DNA from 3 places in the Allobosea sp. BE125 genome. Region 1 is predicted to be linked to each of the others. Evidence: predicted binding sites of a transcription regulator. Region 1 holds the regulator's gene; each other region holds the start of a gene.
What was found. The regulator PhoB, encoded in region 1, activates phosphate uptake and scavenging genes when phosphate is short. The targets are predictions, from matches to a motif close to TGTCATNNANCTGTCAT.

Region 1 (4,192 bases):
AAGTCGACCCTGCTGCGCATCTTCAACCGCATCTATTCGCTCTATCCCGAGCAGCGCGCCACCGGCGAGGTCATGCTCGACGGCCGCAACGTCATCTCCAACGATGTCGACGTGAACGAGCTGCGCTCGCGCATCGGCATGGTCTTCCAGAAGCCGACGCCCTTCCCGATGTCGATCTACGACAATGTCGCCTTCGGCATCCGGCTCTATGAGAAGCCGCCGAAGTCGGAGCTCGACGACCGCGTCGAGGGCGCGCTGCGCCGCTCCGCCCTCTGGGACGAGGTCAAGGACAAGCTCAAGATGTCCGGCATGGGCCTCTCGGGCGGCCAGCAGCAGCGCCTGTGCATTGCGCGCACCATCGCGCAGAAGCCGGAGGTGATCCTGTTCGACGAGCCGACCTCGGCGCTCGATCCGATCTCGACCGGCAAGATCGAGGACCTGCTGGAGCAGCTCAAGACCGATTTCACCATCGTCATCGTCACCCACAACATGCAGCAGGCGGCGCGTATCTCGCAGTACACCGCCTTCATGTATCTCGGCGAGGTGATCGAGTTCGCGCCGACCAACACCATCTTCATGAACCCGCACAAGAAGCAGACGCAGGACTATGTCACCGGCCGCTTCGGCTGACTGTCGAACCCTGTTTTCGCTCCCAGAGGATCCGCCGCGATGACCGAACATATCGTCCGCTCCTACGACGCCGAACTCGAGGGGCTGCGCCGCAGCCTCGCCGAGATGGGCGGCATGTCCGAGCGCATGCTCGGCGATTCCACCGTGGCGCTGGTGCGCCGCGACACCACGCTCGCCCAGAAGGTGATCAGCGCCGACCAGCGCCTCGACAACCTCCAGCGCGATGTCGAGGAGCGCGCGGTCCTGACCATCGCCCGGCGCCAGCCGCTGGCGAACGACCTGCGTGAATTGATCTCGGCGATCCGCATCGCCGCCGACATCGAGCGCGTCGGCGATCTCGCCAAGAACATCGCCAAGCGCGCGGTCGCGATCTCCGGCCAGTTCCAGCCGCCGCACCGCGCCGTGGTCGGGCTCGAGCATATGAGCCGGCTCGTCCAGGCCCAGCTCAAGGACGTGCTCGATGCCTATGCCGCGAGCAACGAGCAGAAGGCCATGGAGGTCTGGCGCCGCGACGACGAGATCGACGCGCTCTACACCTCGCTCTTCCGCGAATTGCTGACCTATATGATGGAAGATCCGCGCAACATCACCTTCTGCACGCATCTCCTGTTCTGCGCCAAGAACGTCGAGCGCATCGGCGATCACACCACCAATATCGCCGAGACGATCCACTATCTCGTCACCGGCGAGTCGCTCGACCTCAACCGCCCGAAGCTCGACACCACCGACATCAATGTCGAGGCCACGGCCGGTCAATAACGTTCGTCATCGGAAACGCACATGCCCGCACGCATCCTGATCGTCGAGGACGAGGAGCCGCTCACCCTGCTCCTGCGCTACAATCTCGAAGCCGAGGGTTTCGAGGTCGACAGCGTCGCGCGCGGCGACGATGCCGAACTGCATCTGCGCGACCACACGCCCGACCTCGTCCTGCTCGACTGGATGCTGCCGGGCCTGTCGGGCATCGAGCTCTGCCGCCGCCTGCGCACGCGCAGGGACACGGAGCGCGTGCCGATCATCATGCTGACCGCGCGCGGCGAGGAGACCGAGCGCGTGCGCGGCCTCGCCACCGGCGCCGATGACTACGTGGTCAAGCCGTTCTCGCTGCCTGAACTGATCGCGCGCATCCAGGCGCTGCTGCGCCGGGCGAAGCCTGGCCATGTCGCGGGGCTGCTTGCGGCCGGCGATCTCGAGCTCGACCGCACGACGCGCCGCGTCCGCCGCTCCGGCGCGGAACTGCATCTCGGCCCGACCGAATTCCGCCTGCTCGAATTCCTGATGCAGGCGCCTGGCCGGGTCTATTCCCGCGCACAGCTTCTCGATGCCGTCTGGGGTCGCGACGTCTATATCGACGAGCGCACGGTCGACGTTCATGTCGGGCGCCTGCGCAAGGCGATCACGCCCGGCGACGCAAAGGACCCGCTGCGCACGGTGCGCGGCGCGGGCTACGCTTTCGACGAGACCTTCGCGCGGGGGTGATGCTACGTCATTCTCGGGTTTGACCCGAGAATCTCCATTCGCATAAAGCACCATTCGGTTCGGCATGAGATGCTCGGGTCAAGCCCGAGCATGACGATCGCGCTTGACCCGCGCCCCTGCCGGCTCCAAGCCCTCCCGATGCAAAATAAATCCATCGCGATCATCGGCGCAGGCCCCTCCGGCCTGATCGCCGCCGAGCGGCTGTCCGCCGCCGGCCACGCCGTTACGGTCTATGACCGCATGCCCTCGCCGGCGCGCAAATTCCTGCTTGCCGGCCGCGGCGGGCTGAACCTGACCCATTCCGAGCCGCTCGATCAGTTCCTGACGCGCTATCGCGGCGCGCAGGCCTGGCTCGAACCGGCGATCCGCGCCTTCCCGCCGCAGGCTTTGCGCGATTGGGCCGACGCTCTCGGCGCCGACAGCTTCATCGGCACGAGTGGGCGCGTCTTCCCCAGGGTGATGAAGGCCTCGCCCCTGCTGCGCGCCTGGCTGCGCCGGCTGGAGGGGCAGGGCGTGACATTCGCTCCGGGCAGGCTCTGGACCGGCTGGAGCGCCGATGGCGCGCTCGCCTTCCAGACCCGCGATGGCGGCGTCGAAACGATCCGGCCCGGCGCGACCTTGCTGGCGCTCGGCGGCGCGAGCTGGCCGCGCCTTGGCTCGGATGGCGGCTGGGTGCCTCGGCTCGCAGAGCGTGGCGTCAGCGTCGCGCCGCTGCTGCCGGCCAATGGCGGTTTCACCGTCGCCTGGTCGGCGATGATGCGCGAGCGCTTCAGCGGAGCGCCGTTGAAGCGCATCGTCATCCGTTTCGGTGAGCGTCAGGCCACTGGCGAAGGGATGATCGATGCCGACGGCATCGAGGGCGGGGCGGTCTATGCGCTGTCGGGCCTGCTGCGCGAGGCGATCCTGCGCGAGGGCAGGGCGGCGGTCACGCTCGACCTGCGGCCCGACATGGAGACGGCGCGTCTCATCGAGCGTCTGGCGAAGCGCCGCAAGGGCGAGACGCTGAGCAACCATCTGCGCAAGGCGGCGGGCCTGTCGCCGGCTGCGATCGCGCTCCTGCGCGAGGCGAGCCCGGGCCTGCCTGAGGACGCAGCAGCCTTGGCGGCGCTGATCAAGGCTGCTCCCCTCACATTCACCGGCCTCGCCCCGATCGCGCGCGCGATTTCGAGCGCCGGCGGCATCGAAGCCGGCGCGGTCACCCCCGATTTCATGCTGACGGCGCTGCACGGCGTCTTCGTCGCCGGCGAGATGCTGGACTGGGAGGCCCCGACCGGCGGCTACCTGCTGCAGGCCTGCTTCGCCACCGGCGTCGCGGCGGCGGCCGGGCTGGAGGCTTGGCTGAAACAGAGACAAGTCGGGCGCGGGGAACCCTTCTCCTGTAAGGAGAAGGGCAGGGATGAGGTGTCGGCCCCTTGACTAGCAAAGCGCCGAGCTAACCACGCGCGGCGGTGAGGCTGTGCTCCACGCGGATAACGGCCGACACCTCACCCTACCCTCTCCTTACAGGAGAGGGTTCTCTGTCGAGGTTCCGCCCCCCACCAACACAGGAGAGGAGCTCTCCGCAGGCCCCCGAAGCCGGACCTCACGCGTCGTGAGGTGAGGCCATCCCGCGCTCGCGGTCCCGGGTCAGCTCATAGATGGCGCCGAGATCGTGGCTCACCAGCATGACGGCGTCCTGGCTCAACGGCTTGGCCTGGACCGCTCCACTGGTCAGCAGGAAGAGCTGCACCAGCGCCGAGCGCCCGGCATCGTCCAGGCTCATGACCTGCGTCAGCAGCCAGAGATCGTCGGGGAGGTCGAAATGGGACGCGACTTCCAGCAGCGGGGCGTAGCGTGGGTGCCGATTCATCAGCGTCGCTAGGGTCGCTAGCGCGTTTCCGAGGTCTTGCCGTTCCTGGGAGGACAAGGGCGAATAGGCGTGCTCGTCATACATGGTTGGTTCGCCTTTCCTTGATGATGCGCGGCCCATGCCGCCGGTCGACCAGTGTCGGGGCCGCAATCCGCTTGAATGCGAGCGTGTTGCGCCAGGCCTCTTCGGTCACGCTGATCATCGTGCCGATGCAGGACATGCCGTCGATCATCG
Region 2 (4,192 bases), on a different contig from region 1:
CCAGTCGTCGAGCAGCAGATTGACCGAGCCGTTGCGGCCGAAGAAGAGCTGCATCGCGACCGCGCCGACGAAGGGCGGCATGATCAGCGGCAAGAAGCCGAGCGTCTGCACAAGGGCTGCGCCGCGAAAGGCGAAGCGCGTCGTCAGATAGGCCAGCGGCAGGGCGAAGACCGAGGCCCAGACCACCGACATCGCCGAAACATAGAACGAGTTCCACAGCGAGCGCATGAACAGCTCGGTCCGGACGAAGTCGTAGAAATTGACGAGCGTGAACGTGCTCGTGCCCTTCTCGGTGAAGGCGACGTAGAGCACCGTGGCGACCGGCAGCACCAGGAACAGCCCCAGGAACGCCGCGATGGCGAGCGCCAGCGCGATTTGGCCGGGCGTGGCCGAGAGGCGTTTAGCGCTGACTGTGGCAGGGATGGCGGTCATGAAGGCCTGTCGTTACGTGTCATCCCGCACGCAGTGCGTCGGCGCAGATGCGGGACCGTCATCAGAAAGAGGCAGCGTCTCGTCGCGCGGTCCCGCTTCTGCGCAGCGGCGTCCCACGCCGCTGCGCACTCGGGATGATGCACCTCCTCACCGCGCCGCCTTCAGCGCCTCTTCCGCCTTCGCCTTCGCCTTGCCGTAGTTGTCTCGGGCAAAACTCGCCCACTGACTTTCGACTTCGGCCTGGCGCGCGCCCTTTTCCTTGGCGCCGGTGAAGGCGCCACGCAATTCGGCACTGGCGGCCTGCGCCTCGGTGACGGGAAGCGCCGCGATCAGGCTGCGGGCCTCGTCGGCCAGCGCCCTGGCCTGCGGGCTGGGCTTCCTGGCGAGCGCCGTATCGACCTCATGCAGGGTCTTGGTGACTCCCTTGAGCGCGTCGAGCTGGAACGAAATCAACTGGTCGAAGAGCGTGTCGACGACCGCCGTGCGCGCCTCCGACTTGTCGACATCGAAGCCGATCATCTTCTGGAAGCGCGGATCGGTGAAGGGGTTGGGATAGTCCGCACCGGCCTTGGCGTAGACCGCCGGGTTGACCGGCAGGCGGCGGATGCCGGGCTCCAACAGCACCTCCTGCCCAGCGGGCGAGAGCAGGAATTCGACGAAGGCTTCGGCGGCTGCCTTGTTGGGCGCGTTCGTGACGATGCCGACATTGGCGGGCACCACCGTGGTCACGCTCGGGTAGACGAACTTGACCGGGAAACCCGAGGCCTGCGCCGAGAAGGCGAAGAAGTCGATGACGATGCCGACGCCGACCTGACCGGAATTCACCGCCTCGGGCACGCCGAAGGAGCGGTCGGTGATCGTGCGGAAATTGCCCGACATCTCCTTGATGGTGCGCCAGCCCTTGTCCCAGCCTTCGCCCTGCAGGATAGTCTCGATCGTCAGATGCGTCGTGCCCGAGCGGGCAGGCGACGCGATCGAGACATGGTCGTAGAACACTGGCTTGGCGAGGTCCTGCCAATCCTTGGGTTCGGGCAGCTTGTTGGCCTTGGCGTAACGCTCGTTCCACATGATGCCGTAACCCGACGCCGCAAAGCCTGAATAGAAGCCCTGCGGATCATTGATCGGGTAGGAGCCGATCTTCTCGGGGATGCCGGTCGCCCTGGGCTTGTAGGCGGTGAGCAGCTGCTTGCCCTTCAGCACCTCGAAAGCGTCAGGCGCCGAGGCCCAGAACAGGTCGACCTGGTTGTTGGCGTTGGTCTCCTCCAGATATTTCACGCCGGCATTGGTGTTGCGGTTCTGGACCTCAAGCGTGACGCCGGGCGTCGCCTTCTCGAAGGCCTTCTTGATCGGGTCGGTGACGTCTTTCGAGAAGGATGTCACGACCGTGACCTTGCCCGCCGGCGCCTGAGCGAAAGCGGCGGAGGTCGCAAGGCTGAAGCCGAGCGCGGTCGCGAGCGCGATCCTGCGTGTGATCATGTCGTCCTCCCAATTATTAAACATCGCCGACGTCGAGGTCGGTCGAGATCGCCCGGACCGCATGTCCATGCGGCGGCAAGTCATGAAGCTGTCACAAAACCGGACCCGATGTCATCCCGATCCTTGTGATGAAAGGCGGCCGGATCGTCAGCGGTTGATGCCGCGCCCATCCTCTCCGACGATTCCTGATCGTTTGTACTTGCCTCGACCTGTCCGGCCGGAGAGATCCCGATTGGCGCGAGGGTCGCTTTACAGCCAAATCGCAAGCGCCTATCGCCATTTGTGACAGTTCACCGATGGAAGACGAGGCTCTGATGCTCGGCTGGTTTCAGAAGCTCCTCCCCAAGGAGAACAAATTCTTCGACCTGTTCGAGAGCCACGCCGTAACGCTCGTCGCCGGCGCCAAGGCCTTGAACGGGCTGCTTGCCGGCGCGGTGCCTGTCCCGGAAGGATGCGCCGAGGTCATTGCCCAGGAGAACCGCGCCGACGAGATTGCCGGCCAGGTGATGCTGGAGGTCGGCCGAACCTTCATCACGCCGTTCGATCGCGGCGACATCGAGGAGCTGATCGGCGCGATGGACGATGCCATCGACCAGATGCAGAAGACCGTGAAGGCGATCACGCTGTTCGAGGTTGGGAGCTTCGCGCCCTGCATGAAGGATCTCGGCATGGTGATCGTCCAGGCGTCCGAGCGCGTCGCGGTGCTGCTGCCGATGCTGCGCGACATCAAGAAGCACGCAATCTCGATCGGCGCGCTCGCGAAGGAGATCGGGGCAATCGAGGAACGGTCCGACGAACTCTACGACGAGGGGCTGAAGGCTCTCTTCAAGGCGCACCAGACATTGGACACGATGTCCTTCATCGTCGGAGCGGAGATCTACGATCATCTCGAGAAGGTGGTGGATCGCTTCGAGGATGTCGCCAAGCGCGTCAGCCGCATCGTCCTCGAGCATCTCTGAGCGGCGCGCTCGTGGACATCGCCAGCATCGCCCCCGCCCTGATCTTCCTGATCGCCGTCGCGCTGCTGTTCGATTTCCTGAACGGTCTGCACGACGCCGCCAATTCCATCGCGACGATCGTCTCCACCCGCGTGCTGGCGCCGCGCTGGGCCGTGTTGTGGGCGGCTTTCTTCAACTTCATCGCCTTCCTGTTCTTCGGCCTGCACGTGGCCCAGACGGTCGGCTCCGGCATCGTTCAAGCTGCGATCATCGACGACCGCGTCATCTTTGGCGCGCTGACGGGCGCAATCGTCTGGAACGTGGTCACCTGGATCGCCGGCATCCCGTCGAGTTCGTCGCATGCGCTGATCGGCGGGCTGGTCGGCGCCGGGCTAACCAAGGCAGGATTCTCGTCGATAGTCTGGTGGGGCCTCGGCAAGACCGTCGTTGCAATCTTTATGTCGCCGGCCATCGGCTTCGCGCTGGCGCTACTTTTGGTCCTGATCGTGTCCTGGGCCTTTCTGCGAATCGCGCCGATGAAAGTCGACAGCAGCTTTCGTCTTCTGCAGTTCGTTTCGGCCTCGCTCTATTCGCTCGGGCACGGCGCCAATGACGCGCAGAAGACCATGGGCATCATCGCGGTGTTGCTGTTCTCGCATGGCATGATGGGCGAGACCTTTTCGGTGCCGTTCTGGGTGGTGATCTCCTGCCAGACGGCGATGGCGCTGGGAACGCTCTGCGGCGGCTGGCGCATCGTCCATACGATGGGCTCCAAGATCACCCGGCTGTCACCGCAGCAGGGCTTCTGCGCCGAGACTGGCGGGGCAATCACGCTGTTCATGGCGACCTATCTCGGCATTCCCGTCTCGACGACGCACACCATCACCGGCGCCATCATTGGCGTCGGCGCCGCAAGGCGGGTGACTGCAGTGCGCTGGGGCGTGGCACGCGGCATCGTGTTCGCCTGGATCGTGACGATGCCGATGGCCGGACTCATCTCGGCGATCGCCTATGCTGCATCGGGCCTGTTCCTGACGGGGCGCTGATGGCTAAGCTTGACGGTCAGCCCAATTTGAGCGAGCGGATCGCCGCCTTCAACCCCGGCTCTTCGACAATGTCGGCGGCGTCTTTCTGTGAGAACCAATGCGACTGGCGCTGGTCGCTTTCCGCCCAGTTCTCAAGGCGCCGTTCGGCCTTGAGGAGGTAGAGCGTCACTTTGCACAGCATGAAATGATCCTCCATCCGCTTCCAGTAGATGTAGCGGTCCAAGGGTTTCTTGCGGATCTTGCCGACTATCCCGGCTTCCTCGCGCGCTTCGATGGCGGCCGCCTCATGCCCCTTCTTGC
Region 3 (4,192 bases), on a different contig from region 1:
GGGCGGGGCTGGCGCAGACGACGCTGATGTCCAGCGTGCTGTTTTCGGGCGCTTCCGGCTCCTCGGTGGCCAACGCCGCCTTCGGCGCCAAGGTGATGGCGCCGGCCCTGATCGCTCGCGGTTACCCGCCGGCCCATGCGGCGGCGATCGTGGCCGGCGTCTCGATGCTCGACAACATAATCCCGCCTTCGATCGCCTTCCTGATCCTGGCGACGGCGACCAATCTGTCGGTCGGTTCGCTGCTGGTCGGCGGCTTCATCGCCGGCGGGGTCCTGGCGCTGGCGTTGGCGATCGGCATCCATCTCAGCGTGCGCGAGGTGGTCGATGCTGCGCCCAAGGCCAGCGGGCAGGAGAGGGCGAAGAGCTTCATCGGCGCGCTGCCGGCGATCGGGCTCGGTGTCGTCGTCGTGGTCGGCATCCGCTTCGGCGTCGTCACCGTCACCGAGGCTTCGGCGCTAGCGGTGGCCTATGCGCTTATCGCCTGCCTGGCATTGCGCAGCCTGAATATCGGCACGGTCTTCGGCGCCTTGCGCAAATCGGCGACGGAAGCGGCGGCCGTGGGCATGTTGATCGGAGCGTCGGCGCCCTTCGCCTTCCTGCTCGCGGTCGACCGGGTTTCCGACCAGATGGCGGGTCTGGTGACGGCGCTTGGTGGCGGACCCTATGCGGTGATGCTGCTCGCCAATCTCGTCTTGCTGGTGGCCGGGCTTTTCCTCGATATCGGCGCGGCGATCCTGCTGCTGGCGCCGCTGCTCCTGCCCGTTGCGATCTCGGCCGGGCTCGATCCGATCCAGTTCGGCGTCATCCTGGTGGTCAACCTGATGATCCATGGCCTGACCCCGCCGCTGGGCATTCTGGTCTATGTCGTCAGCGGCATCACCCGGGTTCCGGCAGGCGCCGTCTTCCGGGCCGTTCTGCCATTGCTGGCGACGCTTCTGGTCGCGCTTGCCGTATTGTGCCTGGGGGCGGCCGCCTGGCCCTCGCTTCCACCATCCTTCAAGGAGTTGTTCTGATGTCGCCGACCCGCCGCGAGATCACGGCCGGCCTGTTGGCTGCGCCCGCGCTGCTATCCGCCCGCGCTGCCCATGCCGCCGGCCGGCCCGTGACGGTCGCCTCGCTCTTCGGCGAGGACAAGCCTGAGACCAGGGTCTGGCGGAAGATCGCCGAGATCCTGAACCGGACCGCGCCCGGCCGCTTCGACCTGCGCATCGTCGGCAATGCCGCGCTGGGCGGCGAGAAGGAGGTGGCCGAGGGCGTCCGGCTTGGCTCGGTCCAGGCCTCGCTCTCGACGATCTCGGCCTTGTCGGGCTGGGTTCCCGACAGCCAGATCCTCGATCTGCCCTTCCTGTTCCGCGACCGGGGCCATCTCAAGCGCGTGCTGGCGGGGCCGCTCGGCGACGAGCTCAAGGGCAAGTTCGAGGGGCAGGGCTTCGTCGTGCTCGGCTTCATCAATTACGGCGCGCGCCATCTCCTCGCCAAGGAGCCGATCACCACACCCGCAGGCATCAAGGGCAAGCGCATCCGCGTGATCCAGAGCCCGCTGCACACGGAACTCTGGTCGGGGCTCGGCGCCTATCCGACGCCGATCCCGATCCCCGAGACCTATAACGCGCTGAAGACCGGCGTGGTCGACGCGATGGACCTGACCAAATCGGCCTATGTCGGCTTCAAGCTGCACGAGGTCGTGCCTTATCTGATCGAGACCGGCCATATCTGGGCCTCGGGCGTGCTCTATGTCTCGGCGGCGTTCTGGAAGGGATTGTCAGCCGAGGACAAGGCGGCACTGTCGGCCGCCGCCACTGAGGGGGTTGGCTATTTCGACGATCTGATCGTCGCCGACGAGGAGGCCTCGATGGCGAAGGCTGCAGCGGAAGGCGGCAAGGTCGTGCAGCCGCAGGACCGGCCGGCCTGGGAGGAGGGCGCGCGCAAGGTCTGGACCTCGTTTGCGCCCAAGCTCGGCGGCATCGACAAGATCGAGGCGGTGGCGAAGAGCCCGTGAGCCTGGATTGGGCTGCTAGAGCAACTTCCGATCCAATCGGAAATTGCTCTAGTGCTTTGTTTTAACGCGTTTTCTTCACGCGAACCGGTATCCACTTCGCTCGAAAACGCTCTACTGTGCGGCCCGGTCGAGATGGCCGAGGTCGCGGCTGGGGTCGAGCCGGTCGCGGACGCGCTGCTTCAGCGCCTTGACGTCAGGAAAGCCGTCATCGGCGACGCGGTCCCAGATCAGCGTGTCGTCGTAATGGATCTGGAAGCTGCCGCCGCTGCCCGGCCGCAAGGCGACCTCGCCGAGATCGGGGCCGAAGGTATGAAGCAGCTCCTGCGCCATCCAGGCTGAGCGCAGCAGCCAGTTGCACTGCGTGCAATAGGTGATGGCGATACGCGGCGGCTTCACGTCAGTCATTGGCTTTCGCTCCGTAGCGGTCTGGCGCTGAACCGTCTTGCTTGCCGGAGTAGGCGCGGTTCCCACGCAAGTCTCTTGGTTCTCAAGCAGCCTCTTGCCGGCATATGAGGCGCGGGGCAAGCCGTGCGGACGCAGTTCCGATGCGGCTCGTCAGCTGGGGCTCGCCCGTCATCGTATCGTCATGCATCACTTTCATCCGCAGGTGTTTGCATGAGCGGGACGTTCGCGCCGATTCGTCGCGCTGGCCGAGAGGAATGAGATGTCGATCGTGATCGCAGGCGGCAAGGCGCTGCTGGAGGGCCTGGTCGAGGCTGATATCGTCGTCGCGGGCTGCAGGATAGCGGAGCCGGGAGCGCCTGCTCCTGCCGATGCCTTGCGGCTCGACGCGTCCGGCCTGCTCGTGCTGCCGGGCATCGTCGATTGCCATGGCGACGCCTTCGAGCGCCACATCATGCCGCGTCCCGGCGTCTCCTTCGATATCGATCTCGCCTTGCGCGACGCCGATCGCGCCATGCTGGCGAGCGGTATCACGACGGCCTTCCATGGCGTGACCTGGTCCTGGGAGCCGGGCCTGCGCGGCGCCGATAATGCGCGCTCGCTGATCGAGGCGATGGCGCGCCTCGCCGCCGAGCTTGGCGCGGACACGCGTTTCCATCTGCGCCACGAGACCTTCAATCTCGATGCCGAAGCGGAGATTCTCGACTGGCTCGCCAAGGGCAAGGTCGGCGTGCTCGCCTTCAACGACCATACCGAGGGCCTGCTGAAGGAGGGTGTCCGTCCGGCCAAGGTCGCCAAGATGGTCGAACGCACCGGGCTGTCTTCAGCCGATTTCATGGTGCTGGCCGAGGCGGTCTATTCCCGCCGCGACGAGGTCGCGGGCTCGGTCTCGCGGCTGGCGCAGGCGGCGCTCGAGGCTGGAGTGCCGACCTTGTCGCATGACGACATGACGCCGCAGATGAGGGCCTGGTATCGCTCGCTCGGCGTGCGCGTCGCGGAATTCCCGATCGACGTGGCGACGGCGCGAGAGGCTGCCGCCCATGGCGAGGCGATCGTCTTCGGGGCGCCCAATGTCGTGCGTGGCGGCTCGCATCTCGGCTGCCCCGGGGCCGAGGACATGGTGCGCCAGGGGCTCTGCACGATCCTGGCCTCGGACTACTATTACCCGGCGCTGGCGCTGGCCCCGTTCGTTCTGGCGCGCAAGGGGGCGGCGGGGTTCGCGGAAGCCTGGAAGCTGGTCTCGCAAGCGCCGGCGCAGGCGCTGGGACTGCACGATCGCGGCGTGATCGCGCCCGGCAAGCGCGCCGATCTCATCCTGGTCGCGGAGGGGCCTCAGCCGCGTGTCGTCGCGACGATCGCCGGCGGCAGGCTCGTCCATCTCGCGGATCAGAACGTACTGGCATAGCACTACCGGTAGCGTAGCCAGGGCGGTCTGCTGCGAAACCTTATTATTCTATAATTCCGGAAATACGGATTGACGACCTGCCGAAGCTGAGTCACCGTGCTTGCATGAACACGCAAGACGCCGCCGCCAGACTCGAAGCCCTGGGCAATCCGACCCGGCTCTCGCTCTTCCGCTTGCTGGTCCGCGCCGGCCATGACGGGCTCTCCGTCGGCCAGTGCCAGCAGCGGCTCGAGATCGCGGCCTCGACCCTGTCGCATCACCTCAAGACGCTGATCATCGTGGGGCTCGTCAGCCAGGAGCGCGACGGCACCACGCTGATCTGCCGCGCCAATTTCGACCTGATGAACGCGTTGCTGCAGTTCCTCGTGGCCGAGTGCTGCATCGAG

Region 2: the regulator PhoB is predicted to act here: its motif matches at 1,987-2,003, upstream of J2Y55_RS20890 (DUF47 domain-containing protein).
Region 3: the regulator PhoB is predicted to act here: its motif matches at 2,571-2,587, upstream of J2Y55_RS18050 (alpha-D-ribose 1-methylphosphonate 5-triphosphate diphosphatase).

The regions. Positions count from the first base shown of each region.
Region 1 is NZ_JAVDTY010000014.1:143,046-147,237, forward strand. It holds gene pstB (phosphate ABC transporter ATP-binding protein PstB) at 1-630, shown strand, start outside; gene phoU (phosphate signaling complex protein PhoU) at 670-1,389, shown strand; gene phoB (phosphate regulon transcriptional regulator PhoB) at 1,411-2,109, shown strand; gene J2Y55_RS26120 (TIGR03862 family flavoprotein) at 2,248-3,525, shown strand; gene J2Y55_RS26125 (hypothetical protein) at 3,692-4,042, opposite strand; gene J2Y55_RS26130 (acyl-homoserine-lactone synthase) at 4,035-4,192, opposite strand, start outside.
Region 2 is NZ_JAVDTY010000010.1:24,837-29,028, reverse strand. It holds gene J2Y55_RS20900 (ABC transporter permease) at 1-432, opposite strand, end outside; gene J2Y55_RS20895 (ABC transporter substrate-binding protein) at 580-1,908, opposite strand; gene J2Y55_RS20890 (DUF47 domain-containing protein) at 2,223-2,867, shown strand; gene J2Y55_RS20885 (inorganic phosphate transporter) at 2,879-3,892, shown strand; gene J2Y55_RS20880 (NUDIX hydrolase) at 3,909-4,192, opposite strand, start outside.
Region 3 is NZ_JAVDTY010000008.1:12,502-16,693, reverse strand. It holds gene J2Y55_RS18065 (TRAP transporter large permease) at 1-1,013, shown strand, start outside; gene J2Y55_RS18060 (TRAP transporter substrate-binding protein) at 1,013-1,999, shown strand; gene J2Y55_RS18055 (Rdx family protein) at 2,111-2,404, opposite strand; gene J2Y55_RS18050 (alpha-D-ribose 1-methylphosphonate 5-triphosphate diphosphatase) at 2,646-3,806, shown strand; gene J2Y55_RS18045 (ArsR/SmtB family transcription factor) at 3,911-4,192, shown strand, end outside.